Regions from separate parts of the Corynebacterium jeddahense genome, predicted to be linked through region 2. Evidence: predicted binding sites of a transcription regulator. Region 2 holds the regulator's gene; the other holds the start of a gene.
The links. Region 2 encodes LexA, which represses DNA repair genes until DNA is damaged. Its sites were predicted from a motif close to CGAACANNTGTTCG; they were not measured.
Positions count from the first base shown of each region.

Region 1 (7,595 bases), 1.1 Mb from region 2:
AAGGACAAGGCGCAGGAGAAGCTCGCGCAGTTCACCTCCAAGATCGGCTACCCGGACCGCTGGCGCAGCTACCAGGGCCTCGAATTCGGCCCGAACCTGCTGGAAAACGTGCGCCGCGGCGCGCGCTACGAGCACGACTACCAGCTGAGCAAGATCGGCAAACCCGCGGACCGCGGCGAGTGGGTGACCAGCCCGCAGACGGTGAACGCCTTCTACAACCCCGTGGTCAACGACATCACGTTCCCGGCCGCGATCCTGCAGCCGCCGTTCTTCGACCCGGAGGCCGACGCGGCGGAGAACTTCGGGGCGATCGGCGCCGTCATCGGCCACGAGATCGGCCACGGCTTCGACGACCAGGGCTCGCGCTACGACGGCCTGGGCAACCTCAACTCGTGGTGGACCGACGAGGACCGCGCAAACTTCGAGGCGCTCACCGGCAAGCTCGTCGAGCAGTTCGACGGGCTCGTGCCCGCCGTGCTCGAGGGCACCGGGTCGAAGGGGGTCAACGGCGCGTTCACCCTCGGCGAGAGCATCGGCGACCTGGGCGGCCTGGGCATCGCTGTGGTGGCGTACCAGATGTACCTCGAGGACAAGGGCATCGCCGACGTCGAGCCGCAGGCGTTCGGCGACCTCGAGGGCGAGTACACCGGCTTCCAGCGCCTCTTCCTCGCGTGGGCGCGCGTGTGGCGCTCGAAGGCGCGCCCGGAGATGGCCGCCCAGCTGCTGGCCATCGACCCGCACGCGCCGAACGAGTTCCGCTGCAACGTCATCGCCTCGAACGTCGACGAGTTCTACGATGCCTTCGACGTGCCGGAGGGCTCCGCGATGTGGATCGCGCCGGAGGACCGGGTGACAATTTGGTAGCCGAGCACATCAACGAGCAGGGCGACCCCGACTTCAACGTCGGGGGCGTCAAGCGCGACATGCCGCCCGAGCTGCAGTTGGAACAGCTCGCCTCCTACATCCACGCGACGTACGAGGACGGGCCGAACTACCTCGCCCTGCTGCCGGACCGGATCACGCACGCCGCGATGCTCATGCTCGGCAGCGCCGTCGACCACGCTATGCCCGCGACGAAGTGGGCCGGCGGGGTCGAGGTGCGGCCGCACGAGCTCGGCGCGGTGTTCGCGCCGAGCGAGCCGACCGGGGCGTGGGCAGTATCGGTGTGGGACGGGCCGGCGAACGCGAAGGAGATGCTCTGGCGCCCCGACGTCGCGGCCGCCGCGGAGCTCTCCGGCACGACGATCCTCGACGTGGACGACCCCGCGGACGCGCAGCGCGCCGTCGACGCCGTGGGCGCGGGCGTGGTGTGGGCGCTCGGCGACGTCGCGCTCCCGGACGCCGCGTGCTACATCGTCACGTTCCCGTCGGCGCAGCCGGAGCGGCCCGGCCTCGTGCAGGTGCGCGCCGGGTCGGGCCTGGCGGGCACGGAGTACCACGCGGACGGGCTCATCTCCACGCCCGCGGAGATCCGCCGCCGGGTGGAGGAGGCGGCTACATTCCTACGATCGGCGCCATCAGCGTCGGCGGAATGAACTGCAGCCACTGCATGGGCAGGTCCAGGCGGCCACCGCGGCGGCGCGCTTCATCGCTTCGCCTGCTTCGGCGTGTCTTCGACCAGCTCGACGCCCGCCTTGGCGTCGATAGTGTTCTCGTACGCCGTGCCGTACGTCAGCGCCGCGACCGCCCAGGTCTCCTTGCCGGTCTCGCCGTAGGAGACGCTGCCGGTCGCGCTCGCGCGGTCGTCGGCCCACCCCATCTTCGAGCCCTTCGCCCCGTCGAGCCGGGCGGTGCCGAAGCCCTGGATGAACCCGTCGTTGGCCACCGCCGCCTGCCGCTCCATGCCCCTGAGCAGCGGTTTGGCCACCGGGTCCCAGAGGATGGCGCAGATGAAGGTGGCCAGGTCCCGCGCCGAGGTCTCCGTGTTGCCCCAGGAGGAGCCGCGCGTGGTGTTTTTCAGTTCGAAGTCCTTGACAATCTCGTCGATCGCCTCCGGGTGCGCGGCGTCGAGTTCGCCGGCGACCGCGTCGTCGGAGTTCGCGATCATGCCCTGCACTTTGCGCTGCTCCTCGCTCGTGCCGTGGTAGAGCACCCAGTACCCGAGGTAGAGCTTCGCCAGCGAGAGCGCCGGGCGCGGCTCCTCGGCGTCCGCGGACATGGAGATCCGCCCGTCCGGGTGCACCACCGCGAGCGCCGTGCGCTCCCGCAGGTACGTCGGGGCCACGTGGACCGCCTGCGCGTTCGGCGCGAGCAGCACGCTTATCGACGCCGCCAGCGCCACCGCCCGCGTCCCCACAGCCCTCACAGCTCCGAGTCCGCTTCGTCGATCTCCTCGAACACCGGCTCGTCCACCTCCGAGAGGAAGAACTGCGCCCCGTTCGGGTCGTGCACGCCGGCCGTGCCGTTCTCGGGCCCGAACTCGACGCCGCCGCCGAGCTGCTCGAGCTGCCTGCACGCGGCCTCGAGGTCGCGGACGCCGAAGTAGCTGAACCACTGCGCCGTCTCCCCGACGAACATGCCCAAAAACGGCGCGCCGTCCTCGAACGCGAGGAAGTAGCCGTCGTCCTCGCGGATCTCCCAGTCGAAGAGTTCGCCGTAGAAGTCGATCGCCTCCATGCCCGGGGCGACGTATTCGTACCACACCGGCACGCCCGGCTCGCCGGCGGCGACGAAGCGCTCGTCGGAGTCCTTGAGCCCGAACAGCCCGCCCGCCGGGTCTTGGCACAGCGTGATCGTCTCGTCGGCGCTGAGCACCTTGCCGCCGAGCCGCTCCACGTCGTCGGGGGTGCCGAGGAACGACGTCACCCACATGTCCATCTGCGCGTTCACCAGCCCGGCGACCGGCAGCCCCTCCTTGCGCGCGGTGCCGTCCACGATCTCCCACCCGAGCAGCTCGGAGTAGAAGTGCGTGGACTTGAGCAGGCTGGTGGTCACCAGGTCCTGCCAGAACGGCATGCCTTCCTTGCCCTCGAACGCCGGCATTACATGTTCCTCCACTTCTCGGGGTCGAAGTCGTCGTCGGCGGTGCGCTCGTCGAAGTAGTCGTCATCGTCGTCGCCGGTGATCACGGTCGCGGAGTCCTCGCCGAGGGAGACGGTATCGCCGTCGATAAGCGAATGTCCCCGCGAGGTGACCACCTCGTTGTTCACCGCGACCTCGCCGGACGCGATGGCCTCCTTCGCGTGGCCGCCGGACTCGACGAGGTTGGCCAGTTTGAGAAACTGGCCGAGTTTGATCGTCTCGCCCGAAATGGGCACGTCGATATGCATGCGGGACAGTGTAATGCCGCTAGCGCTCTGCCTGGTCCACCGGCATGATGCTCATCGTGTCCACGTTCACGTGCGCGGGCAGGCTGGCCACCCACCGCACGGCCTCCGCGATGTCCTCCGGGCCCAGGTTGCACTTGCCCTCGTAGACCTCGTTCGCGCGCTCCGCGTCGCCGTTGAACCGGTTGAGCGAGAAGTCCGTCTTCACCCGCCGGAACGCGCGCGTGGCGCCGCGCAGCCCGTACTTCGCCGCGTTGTAGCCGGAGCCGCCCTTGTACGCGTCCGTGCCGGCGACCGACCCGATGTTGACCACCAGCCCCTTCGACGCCTTGAGCTGCGGGTACAGCGTGCGGGTGACACGCATCGTGCCCATCACGTTCGCCTCGAACATCCACTCCCAGTCGCCGTCGTCGGCGTCGCGCAGGTAGTCGAGCTCCTTCGCCCCGCCCCCGATCTCCTCGGCGATGCGCTCGCACCGCTCCAGGCGCCGGGCCGCCACGACGACCTGCCAGCCGTCCTTCGCCAGCGCCCTGCACGTCGCCTCGCCGATGCCCGCCGAGCCCCCGGTGACCACTGCTACCTTCTGTTCGCTCATGCGCCGAAGTGTAGGCCCTCCCAGAGCATCCACACGGCTAACGCGATGAAGATGGCGCCCGTTGCGACGTCGATAAGCCTGCCGTACCGCTCGATCGTGCCCGCCATCGCGCGGACGCCGAGCGCGACGCCGACGAACCACGCCACGCCGGTGGCGACGAGCAGCGGCGCCGCGGCCCAGCCCACGTCCGCGAACTGGGCGAAGATCGCGCCGAAGAAGAGCACCGCCTTCGGGTTGGAGAGGTTCGTGGCCAGCCCGGTGAGGAACGGCCTGCGCACGTGCTGCGCCTCCGGCAGCGACGGGTCCTTCGCGCGCATCGCGCCGACGCCCATCCACAGCAGGTAGGCCCCGCCGACGATCTGCAGCACCGAGAGGACCTGCGGGAACGCCTCGATGATCGCGCTCAGCCCGGCGAGCGAGGCGACGATCCAGATGGTGTTGCCCGCCATGATGCCGAGCGCGCACAGGACCCCCGCGCGGCGGTCCTTCGCGCCGACGCGGACGATCTGGAACAGGTCCGGGCCCGGGCTCGCGATCGCGGCGAGCCACACGCCGAGCAGCGCGATCATGTCTCCTCCATCTGCCGCATCGTGATGTTCAGCCGGCCGTCGAGCAGCGTCGACGTGCCCCGCTTGGCGCCCAGCACGGCGTGCCTCGCACGGCGGGCGGGGCCGCCGAAGACCACGGCGTCGCCGGACATGAGGAGGATATCGCGGCCCCCGATGCGGAACACCGCGTCCTGCCCGAACGAGAGGCTCACCACCGCGTTGTCGGACTCTTCCTCCGCGTCCACGTGCGCGCCCATCCCCTTGCCCGGCGGGTAGAAGTTCACCAGCGCCGTCTCGATCCGCGGCGTCGGGCCCACGAGCGGGTCGATCGCGCGGGCGCCTCTGAGGGCTGCGTCCGCGAGCGCCTGGAAGTTGTCGGGGATCGGCGGGACCTGCGGGTGCCTGACCATGCGGTACGGGTTCGTCGCCCAGAACCAGCCGAGGGAGAGCATCCAGGCGTCCATTTGGCCGTTGCCGACCTGTGGGCGTCGCATAGCAACCGGCGTCCCGGCCACACTGCGCGCGAGCTGGCGGGCCTGGTCGACGAGCGACGCTTGCTCGTCGGGGGCGAGGAACGCGGGCAAGTGCACGACGCCCGGCAGCGGGTTGGCGGGGCGGCGGGGGATGGCGTCGAACAGCACGCGCTCAGCGTAGCGTGTCGGCAGCGTTTTGTATGGTGTGTTCAGCCGGGTATGTAGGTAATCGCACAGATGTTGGGCGATTAGCTTATTTTTCCCGCGTATAGGGTTGCGCACCGTTCGTATGTTCGTTATAACGGAACGCAACAACAAAAAGGGGGCGGCAATGACAACGGCAACCACGGCACCAAAAACGTTCCGTAACCAGCGAGAACACGACCCAGATAGCGAAGCAGCACAACTCATCCGCGACACCTACTGGGCAATGTTCGGGCACTACTCCTACCCAGGGTTCGACATCGAAGACTTCGACGTCGCGGTCACAAAACTGCAAGCCGCCACCGGGTGGTCAAAAACCCTCGTCAAACACGCCATCCTCGGACACGCCGCACTACAGGAACTCCCGAACCTGCGGGCACTCCAACGCGACACCCGCGTCATGGACATCGCCCACCTCACCGCGGTCTACACCACACTCGAAGAACTCGGACCCGACGCGGACGACGAGTTCTACGCAGTCATCGACGACATCCTCGTCGACACCTTCACCCCGAAACGCCACAACCAACTCCTCCCCCAACGCAAAACAGTCACCGACCGGATCCGCGCCGCCATCAAACGCCTCGACCCCACCCGCGCCTACGACAAACGCAAACGCACCAAGCGGGAACAAAACACCGACGACACCCTCCGCTTCGACACCTACAGCATCGACGGCACCCAGCGCTGCCGCATCGAACTGCTCACCAACGCCACGACCAGCAAACGCATCCACGTCCACGTCACCGCCATCGCACGCGAACACGGCATCAGCACGGTAGAAGCCGCCGAACAACTTCTCTCCGGCGAACTCGCAGGCGCGCAAGCACGACCCGTCATCAACGTCTACAGTCCAAAAGGCCGCGCGGAGGGCGACCCGGTGTACATCCCCGGCAGCGGGTGGACCGACCCGGAGGCGACCGCCGCCTTCGACGATTGGCTGGCCGAGTCGGAGCCCGTCGAGCGCAACCTCGACGCCGCCGCCGAGCAGGTGCTCCGGGGCTACGCCCCGAGCGAGGCGATGCGCCAGGCGGTGGGCGCCCGAAACAGGACGTGCGTCTACCCGGGCTGCAACCGCCCCGCGGAACAGTGCCAGCTCGACCACCGCATCCCCTACGAAGAAGGCGGCGAAACCGCGGTGGGCAACCTGTTCCCCCTCTGCCAACACCACCACAACATGAAGACAGACCGCCGGGCCTTCTACATCCCCGACCCCACCACCGGCGACATCATCTGGCTCTTCGCCGACGGCACCTTCGAGATCGAATCGCCCGACAGCCTCCTGCACAGCCAGTTCACGCCGACGACACCCCGGTGGCGCTCCAGCCTGGCCAACGTACGCAAAAACCGGGCCCGCCTGGCGGAGTTCTACGCCAAAGGCCACACCATCCTCGACCAATTCGACACAGACCTCGACCTCACACGCGCCACCACAGCAATCCAACACCTCGAAGAGGAATACGACATGCGCTTCCCCTTCACCCCACACATGCCCTACCAAGAACCACTACCCGAAGAACCCTACGAACCACCCATCCCCGACCCCGAATACACCTACCCCGCCGAAGAACTACACCACATAGACCTCACCCAATACCTCCTCAACTACGACTTCGCACTCCAACACGGATGCGTCTACTTCCCATACGGCTTCATCGAAATCCCCGGCGAAACCACCGCCTAGCGCAGGTAGAACGTGTCCACGACCTCGTACTTCGGCCCGCCGCTGCGGCCCTTGCCCAGGTGGGACTCGAGCAGCAACACCTCGTCGGCGGCGAACTCCGGCCCGGTGTAGATGGCGAGGGCGTGCGCGTGGTCGTCGAGAAGCCAATGGTCCCTCGTCCTCGTCCCAGTGCGCGCGACGGAGAGGTGGGCGCGCTGGCGGCGCCGCGTGTCCGGGTCGAGCTGGCAGTCGGCCATGAGGTCCTTCAGGGGCGCCTTGTCCCCGCCGACGCCGATCCAGAGGGTGCGCCGATCAAAACACCCGGCCCCCCGCAGGTGTAAGCGGAGGGGCCGGGTGAAAGCGGTGGCCTGGGCGAGATGGTCGGTGACCGCGGCGGCGTCGTTAGGCTGGGCCCCGTAGAACGCGACCGTGATGTGCCAGTTGTCCGGGTCTGTCCACCGCACCTCGGTGCCGGAGAAGTCGCGGATGGGGCGCAGGGCGGTGATGAGGTGTTCGCGCACATCGGCCGGTGGGACGATCGCTGCGAAGAGGCGTCTCATGGCCCACACGCTACCCTGGATTGCCATGTTCGACCTGGTGAAAATCGGCAGCGGTCTCCCCGTGTCGCGCGTGATCGGCGGGCTGCCCACCACGGGCCCGCTCGTCGTCGAGGCGCCGCCCGGCACCGGCAAGACCACGCTGGTCCCGCCCGCGATTGCGAACGTGGCGGGAAAGACGCTGGTCACGGCGCCGCGCAGGGTGGCGGTGCGGTCCGCGGCGCGGAGGCTTTCGCTTCTCGACGGCACTCCGCTCGGCACCAACGTCGGCTACAGCATCCGCGGCGAA
Region 1 is NZ_CP063194.1:90,418-98,012, reverse strand. Features, by position in the region: gene CJEDD_RS00435 (M13 family metallopeptidase) at 1-864, shown strand, start outside; gene CJEDD_RS00430 (hypothetical protein) at 858-1,535, shown strand; gene CJEDD_RS00425 (hypothetical protein) at 1,586-2,305, opposite strand; gene CJEDD_RS00420 (VOC family protein) at 2,302-2,982, opposite strand; gene CJEDD_RS00415 (RNA-binding S4 domain-containing protein) at 2,982-3,269, opposite strand; gene CJEDD_RS00410 (SDR family oxidoreductase) at 3,289-3,861, opposite strand; gene CJEDD_RS00405 (LysE family translocator) at 3,858-4,430, opposite strand; gene CJEDD_RS00400 (alpha-ketoglutarate-dependent dioxygenase AlkB) at 4,427-5,050, opposite strand; gene CJEDD_RS00395 (HNH endonuclease signature motif containing protein) at 5,214-6,770, shown strand; gene thpR (RNA 2',3'-cyclic phosphodiesterase) at 6,767-7,309, opposite strand; gene CJEDD_RS00385 (ATP-dependent helicase C-terminal domain-containing protein) at 7,335-7,595, shown strand, end outside.
Region 1: the regulator LexA is predicted to act here: its motif matches at 5,113-5,126, upstream of CJEDD_RS00400 (alpha-ketoglutarate-dependent dioxygenase AlkB).

Region 2 (7,595 bases):
TCGCCGAGTTCCCGTTCATCCAGCCCCCGGATCCGAAGTCCGTGCGCGACGGCCTGCAGATCCTCCACGAGCTCGGCGCGATCGGCGACAAGGAGCGCGACGGCACGCCCGTGCTCACCGGCATCGGCCGGGACATCGCCCGCATCCCCGTCGACCCGAAGATGGCGCGCATGCTCGTCGAGGCGAACCGGCTCGGCGTGCTCGATGACGTCACCGTCATCGTCGCGAACATGACCATCCAGGACGTGCGCGAGCGCCCACTGGAGTTCCAGGCGCAGGCGGATCAGGCGCACGCCCGCTTCAAAGACAAGGAGTCGGACTTCCTCTCCGCGCTCAAGCTGTGGGACTACATCGGCGAATCCCGCGACGAGCTCACGGGCAACGCCTTCCGCAAGCGCATGAAGCGGGAGTTCCTCCACTACATGCGCATCCGCGAGTGGTTCGACCTCGTGCGGCAGCTACGCGACGTGGAGCGCCAGCTGGGCTGGTCCCGCGCCGAGAACGTCGCCGGCGAGCGCGACGCGAACGCGATCCACAAGTCCCTGCTCACCGGCCTGCTTTCCAACATCGGCGCGCGCGACGGGAACTCGAAGGAGTTCCAGGGCGCGCGCGGGACGAGGTTCGTGATCTTCCCCGGGTCGTCGCTGAGCAAGAAGCCCCCGGAGTTCGTCATGGCCGCGGAGCTCGTGGAGACTTCGCGCCTGTTCGCGCGCGACGTGGCCAAAATCGAGCCGGAGTGGGTCGAGGCGGCCGCGGGCGAGCTGATGAAGCACTCCTACTCCGAGCCGGTGTGGTCCCGGAAGCGCTCCGCGGCGATGGTGCACCAGAAATCGATGCTCTACGGCGTGACCATCGTGCGCGACCGGCTCGTGCCCTATCACCGCGTCGACCCCGCTGGGGCGCGCGCCATGTTCATCCGCCACGCGCTGCTCGAGGGCGATTGGAACCGCCACCACACGTTCATCGACCACAACGAGGCGCTCCTCGCCGAGGCCGCCTCCGTGGAGGAGAAGGTGCGCCGCCGCGGCCTCGTCGTCGACGAAGACACGCTGTTCGAGTTCTACGACTCCCGCCTGCCCGCCGACGTGACCACCGCACGCCACTTCGACTCGTGGTGGAAGAAGCAGCGGGCGAAGGACAAGCACTACCTCGACTTCGACCCGAGCAGTTTGCTTGACGACGACGGCGTGGACGCCGGCGCCGCCGCCTTCCCCGAAGTGCGGCGGCAGGGTTCCATCGATTACGCCCTGCGCTACAAGTTCGAGCCCGGCGACCCGTTCGACGGCGTGACCGTGGAGGTGCCGGTGCCCCTGCTGGCGAACCTCCGCGAGGACGGGTTCGATTGGCTCGTGCCCGGCCTGCGCCCCGAGCTCGCGGCCGAGATGATCCGGACGCTGCCGAAGGCGCTGCGCAAGACCGTCGTCCCGGCGCCCGACTTCGCCGAGCGCGCCCTCGAGGTCATCGCCGAGAGCGACACTGGCGAGAACGCCCCGTTCACCGACGCGCTCGCGGACGCCCTGCGCAGCCTGGGCGGGCGCGGCATCAACGGCTCCGACTTCAACCCAGATGCGCTGCCCGCCCACCTCCGGGTGACGTACGCGGCGATCGACCGCCGCGGCAAGGTGGTCGACCACGACAAGGACCTCGCCGCGCTCAAGCGCCGGCAGGCCGGCAAGATCCGGTCCTCCGTCTCCCAGGCGGGGCGGACGTCGGAGTCCGAAGCCGTGCAGAAGTGGACCGCCGACACGCTCGGCGCGGTCCCGGAAACCGTCACCACCACCATCGACGGTAACGACGTCGACGCCTACCCCGCCCTCGAGGCGACGAAGGACGGGGTGAAGGTGACCGTCCACCCGACGAAGGCGGCCGCCGAGGCGTCGATGGTCACGGCGACGCTCACGCTGCTGTTGCGCGAGATCTCCGTCAACGCCGCGCAGATGACGAAGGGGCTGCCGCTGCGCCACAAGGTGGCCGTGGACCGCTACCCGCACGGCGGCGCGGCCGGGCTCGTCGACGACGCGCGCATCGCCGTCATTCGCGACCTTATGTTCGCGCATGGCGGGCCGGTGCGCTCGCCCGAGGAATTCGAGGCGCTCGCCGCCGAAATCAAGCCGGAGGTGCCGGGCGCTGTGCGCCGCGTCGTAGTCACACTCGCCCCGGCCCTGGCGGAGTACGCCAACCTCGCCGCCGAGCTGGAGCAGTGGGACGGCCCCGCCATCGACGACATGCGCGGCCAGCTCGCGTTCTTCCTGCCGAAGCACGCGGTGACCGTCCACGGCATCGGGCACCTGCAGCACCTGCCCCGCTACATCGACGCGATGCGCATCCGCCTCGAGGACATGCGCCTCGACCCGGACCGCGACGCCGACCGGCAGAGCGTTGTCGACTCGGTGAAGCGCTACCTCGCCGCGAAGATGCAGCGGCTCCCGGCGGGGCGGGAGAAGACGAAGGCGTACAAGGACATCCTCTGGCAGATCGAGGAATTACGTGTGAGCCTGTTCGCGCAGCGCCTGGGCACGCCGAAACCAGTGAGCCAGCGTCGCATCGAGAAGAAGATCGACGCGCTCGCCTAGAAAATCCTCCCTGGAAATCTTCCCTAGAAGTCTTCTCGGTCGCGGCGGCGCATGAGGCGGATCTCCGACTCGAAGTCGTCGGCGCTCTCGAAGGACTTGTACACGGAGGCGAAACGCAGGTATGCGACCTCGTCGAGCGCCCGCAGCGGCTCGAGGACGGCGAGGCCGATCTCGTGGGCGGGCACCTGCGAGCTGCCCTGCGCGCGGACGGTCTCCTCAACCTCCTGGGCGAGCCGCTTGAGCGCGTCGTCCGACACGTCGCGGCCCTGGCAGGCGCGCCGGACGCCGACGATGAGCTTGTCTCTGTCGAACGGCTCGCTCACCCCGTTACGCTTCACCACGGTCAGGACAGCCTTCTCCACCGTGGTAAACCTGCCGCCGCATTCGGTGCACTCGCGCCGGCGGCGGATGGCGGACCCGCCCTCGACAAGGCGCGAGTCGGCGACGCGGGAGTGCTCGTTGTGGCAGAAGGGGCAATACACGGAAGCGGTTCCTCCCCGGATCGGGCCCCGGCATCGAGGCGGTGCGTCTACGCCTTGCGATGTTACCCGCGGGCCCCGCCCGCCCTAACGGCCCCGCGCGTTAGTGCTCGGCGCCCACCGACGCCGAATAGGCCACCTTCGACATCGGCACCTCGTCCCCGCTCGAGAACGCGCCGCCGACGGCCGAGCCGATAATGAGCGCCGCCGTGAGCACGGCGCCGAGCAGGACACTCTCCCGGTTCTCGCGACGCATTTCGAACGAACTTCCCGCCGCCTCCGCGTTGCGGCCGGACCGCTTTACCGAGCGCTCAGAAGTTCGATCGCCAACGGCGATGGTTCGAACAGCGCGGGCGCACGCCGGGCGCCGTGCGGGAGATTCCAGATCCCACACTTCCGCCGGCGGCACGACGGGCGCCTGAACTCGGGTCGGCTTTTTGGCGGCACTTGCTGGGTTAATCACGACTGACATGGTGGTCTCCTTTCTATCCGCGGCACACTGTACTTGCGTCCGCGACACGTTCGAACACGCTCCCGTTAGTATGTTCGAATACGATGACATGTTCGATTTATAGCAGGCGCGCCGATGCGTGTCCACTACAGTGTGCAAATCCTCGAACATGCTTGCCCTCTCTGGTACGTTCGTAGTCGCACCCACCCGCCACAGAAGGAGCCCCCATGGCACGAAAGAAGTCGGAGCCCGCCAACCTCGACATGAGCACGCTGTCGGACCGCCAGCGGCGCATTCTCCAAGTCATCCAGGACGCCGTCGTGCTCCGCGGCTACCCGCCGAGCATCCGCGAGATCGGCGACGCGACCGGTCTGCAGTCCACCTCCTCCGTCGCGTACCAGCTCAAGGAGCTCGAGAAGAAGGGCTTCCTGCGGCGCGACCCGAACAAGCCGCGCGCGGTGGACCTGCGCCACCTGCAGGAGACCACCTCGCCGAAGCCGAAGAAGAAGGCGCAGGAGGCAGCCCCGGAAGACGCGTCGACGGCGCGCTACGTGCCCGTGGTCGGCCAGATCGCGGCCGGCGCGCCGATCCTCGCCGAGGAAAACGTGGACACGTACTACCCCCTGCCGGAGGAGCTGCTCGGCGACGGCGACGTGTTCATGCTCAGCGTGGTCGGCGAATCGATGAAGGACGCGGGCATCCTCGACGGGGACTGGGTGGTCATCCGCTCGCAGCCCGTGGCGGAGGAGGGCGAGTTCGTCGCCGCGCTCATCGACGGCGAGGCGACCGTCAAGGAGTTCCACAAGGACTCGTCCGGCGTGTGGCTCCTCCCCCACAATGAGGCGTTCGCCCCCATCAAGGGCGACGAAGCCGAAATCATGGGGCGGGTCATCTCGGTGTTCCGTACCCTATAGCCAGCTCCCGCTTGCCCGGAGTGGGGGGAATTGGAGGAGGCCTATGTACGCCGAGGAACGCAAGCGCCAGATCGCGTCGCTCACCGCAGTTGAGGGCCGCGTGAGCGTCACCGACCTCGCAGATCGATTCGGGGTCACGGCGGAGACCATCCGCCGTGACCTCGCGGCGCTGCATGAGGAGGGCGTGGTGCACCGCGTCCACGGCGGCGCGGTGGCAAACCAGTCGTTCCTCACCTCCGAGCTCCCCCTCGATGCGCGGGCGAAGGCCTCCTCGGAGGCGAAAAACGCGATCGCCAGTGCCGCGCTACAGTTCCTCCCGGACCACGACGGCGGGGGCATCTTCCTCGATTCCGGCACGACCATCAGCAGCCTCGCTGACCTCATCGCCAAAAACGGGCTCGCCCACGAGTGCTCGATTGTGACGAACTCGTTGCCCACGGCGCTCGAGCTCAGTACCGCGGGGCTCAACGACGTGCAGCTGCTCGGCGGCACCGTGCGTCCGGTCACCCAGGCCGTCGTGGGCAGCACCGCCCTTCGCACGCTCGCGCTGCTGCGCGCGGACGTGGCCTTCATCGGCACGAACGCGCTGACCATCGACCACGGCCTGTCTACCGCGGACGCCCAGGAGGCCGCCGTGAAGACCGCGATGGTCACCAACGCGCGCACCGTGGTGGTGTTGTGCGACTCCACGAAGATCGGCAACGACTACCTCGTCAGCTTCGCCTCGCTCAGCGACGTCGACGTCGTGGTCACGGACGCGGATGCACCGCCCGCGTTCGTGGAGGAACTGCGGGAACACGGCGTCGAGGTTGTGCTCGCCAACGAGGGGTAAACCACACCGCGAACCTCGTTGCCTAAACGGACACAATCGGACATAATTCGGGTGTAACCGGAATAGCAGGCCGTGATGACGGGCTTGTCCTACATGGTGCCCTTCGTGGCCGCCGGCGGCCTCCTGCTCGCGCTCGGGTTCCTCTTCGGTGGCGCCGACATGGCCAACGGCTGGCAGGCGCTGGTGACGGACTACTCGCCCGCTAACCTGCCCGGCCACGACGTCATGGTCGACGGCGAGCTGATCTCGTTCTCCCGGTCCGGGTGGATGCTCTACCTCGGCGCCGTACTCTTCGCCACCGGGCAGATGGCGATGGGCTTCGTCGTGCCCGCGCTGTCCGGCTACATCGGCTACGGCCTCGCCGGGCGCCCCGGCATCGCGCCCGGGTTCGTTGGCGGCGCGATTTCCGTCATGGTCGGCGCCGGCTTCATCGGCGGCCTGGTCACGGGCCTGCTCGCCGGCGTGATCGCCTACTGGATCCAGACGTGGAAGGTGCCGCGCTGGCTCGGCTCGCTCATGCCGGTGGTGATCATCCCGCTGCTTACCTCGCTCATCGTCGGCGTGCTCATGTACCTGCTGCTCGGCTGCCCGCTCGGCGCGATCATGGAGGGCCTGACCAGCTGGCTCGAGTCCATGTCCGGCTCCTCCGCGGTGCTGCTGGGCATCATCATCGGCCTCATGATGTGCTTCGACCTCGGCGGACCGGTGAATAAGGCGGCCTACCTCTTCGGCACCGCGGGCCTGTCGGCGGGCACGCAGGGCGCGTACGAGATCATGGCCGCGGTGATGATCTCCGGCATGGTGCCACCGATCGCCCTGTCCCTGGCCACGTTCCTGCGCAGCAACCTGTTCACCCCCGCGGAGCGGGAGAACGGCAAGTCCGCCTGGCTGCTCGGCCTCTCCTTCGTCTCCGAGGGCGCCATCCCGTTTGCCGCGGCCGACCCGTTCCGCGTCATCCCCGCGATGATGGCCGGCGGCGCGACGGCCGGCGCGATCTCGATGGCCCTCGGCGTGCAGTCGCAGGCGCCGCACGGCGGCGTGTTCGTCATCTTCGCCTACCACCCGTGGTGGGGCATGCTCATCGCGCTCGCGGCCGGCGTGGTGGTCTCCACCGCGGCCGTCATCGCGCTGAAGCAGGTGGCGGCGTCGCCCAAGGCGGCCGTACACTCGTAACCGCAAACGATCGAAAGGACATCAGATTATGGCTTCCAAGACTGTCAAGGTCGGCTCCACTGTCGGGCTGCACGCCCGCCCGGCAACCGTCATCGCGGACGCGGCCGGCGAGTACGACGACGAGATCCTGCTCACCCTCGTGGGCGGCGACGATGACGACGAGACCGACGCCGCCTCCTCCCTCATGATCATGGCGATGGGCGCAGAGCACGGTGACGAGGTCACCGTCACCTCAGACAACGCGGAGGCCGTCGAGGAGATCGCCGCCCTCATTGCGAAGAACCTCGACGAGGAGTAGGCAGCAGCGTTACGACGTTCACCAGCGCTCGCCCCGCACCGGTTTCGCACCGGGCGGCGCGGGCGTTTTTCGCGCGGTTGCCCAGCAGCGCTTAGCGGTACTGCCCCTCGCCGACCGTGTCGTAGATCGAGCGCAGGATCGGGTAAATCGCGATGATGCCGACCGATCCGAGCGCGATGCCCTCGAGGGCGACGCCGCCGAAGTTGAGGGTGAGGTTGACCGGGCCGGCGAACTAGGAAACCACGAACTCCGCGTACTGCTCGGCGAGCACCCGCGGCAGGCGGACGTCGATACGCGTGCCCGCCTCCTCGTACTCCTCGCTGCGCACGGTGCCCTCGTCGTGGACGCGGCTGACCACGTCGCCACGCGTGTAGGGCACCACCATGGTCACGTGCGCGTCGATGGAGTTGAGGTGCTGCTCGATGCGCGCCTCGAGCTCCGCGATGCCCTCTCCGGTGAGGGCGGAGACGAACACGGCGTCGCGCCCGGACTTCTCCAGCGCGTGGCGCAGCTCGGCGAGCACCATCGGGTCCGCGTCGTCGATCTTGTTCACCACCACGATCTCCGGCGGCATCTCGTCGCCGGAATCGCGGGTGACCTCGGCGAGCACGTCGTTGACCGCCTCGATCTGCTTGAGCGGGAACGCGTCGGAGCCATCCACGACGTGGAGCACCAAGTCCGCGCCCGCGACCTCCTCGAGCGTCGACTTGAACGCCTCGACGAGCTGCGTGGGCAGGTGGCGCACGAACCCGACGGTGTCGGTGAGCACGACGTTGCGCCCGTCGGCGAGTTTCGCCCTGCGTGTCGACGGGTCCAGGGTGGCGAACAGCGCGTCTTCCACGAGCACGCCCGCGCCCGTCATCGCGTTGATGAGC
Region 2 is NZ_CP063194.1:1,544,744-1,552,338, forward strand. Features, by position in the region: gene hrpA (ATP-dependent RNA helicase HrpA) at 1-2,573, shown strand, start outside; gene nrdR (transcriptional regulator NrdR) at 2,597-3,055, opposite strand; gene CJEDD_RS07555 (hypothetical protein) at 3,156-3,524, opposite strand; gene lexA (transcriptional repressor LexA) at 3,731-4,417, shown strand; gene CJEDD_RS07565 (DeoR/GlpR family DNA-binding transcription regulator) at 4,461-5,249, shown strand; partial or broken gene CJEDD_RS07570 (PTS fructose transporter subunit IIC) at 5,316-6,422, shown strand; gene CJEDD_RS07575 (HPr family phosphocarrier protein) at 6,451-6,720, shown strand; gene hflX (GTPase HflX) at 6,953-7,595, opposite strand, start outside.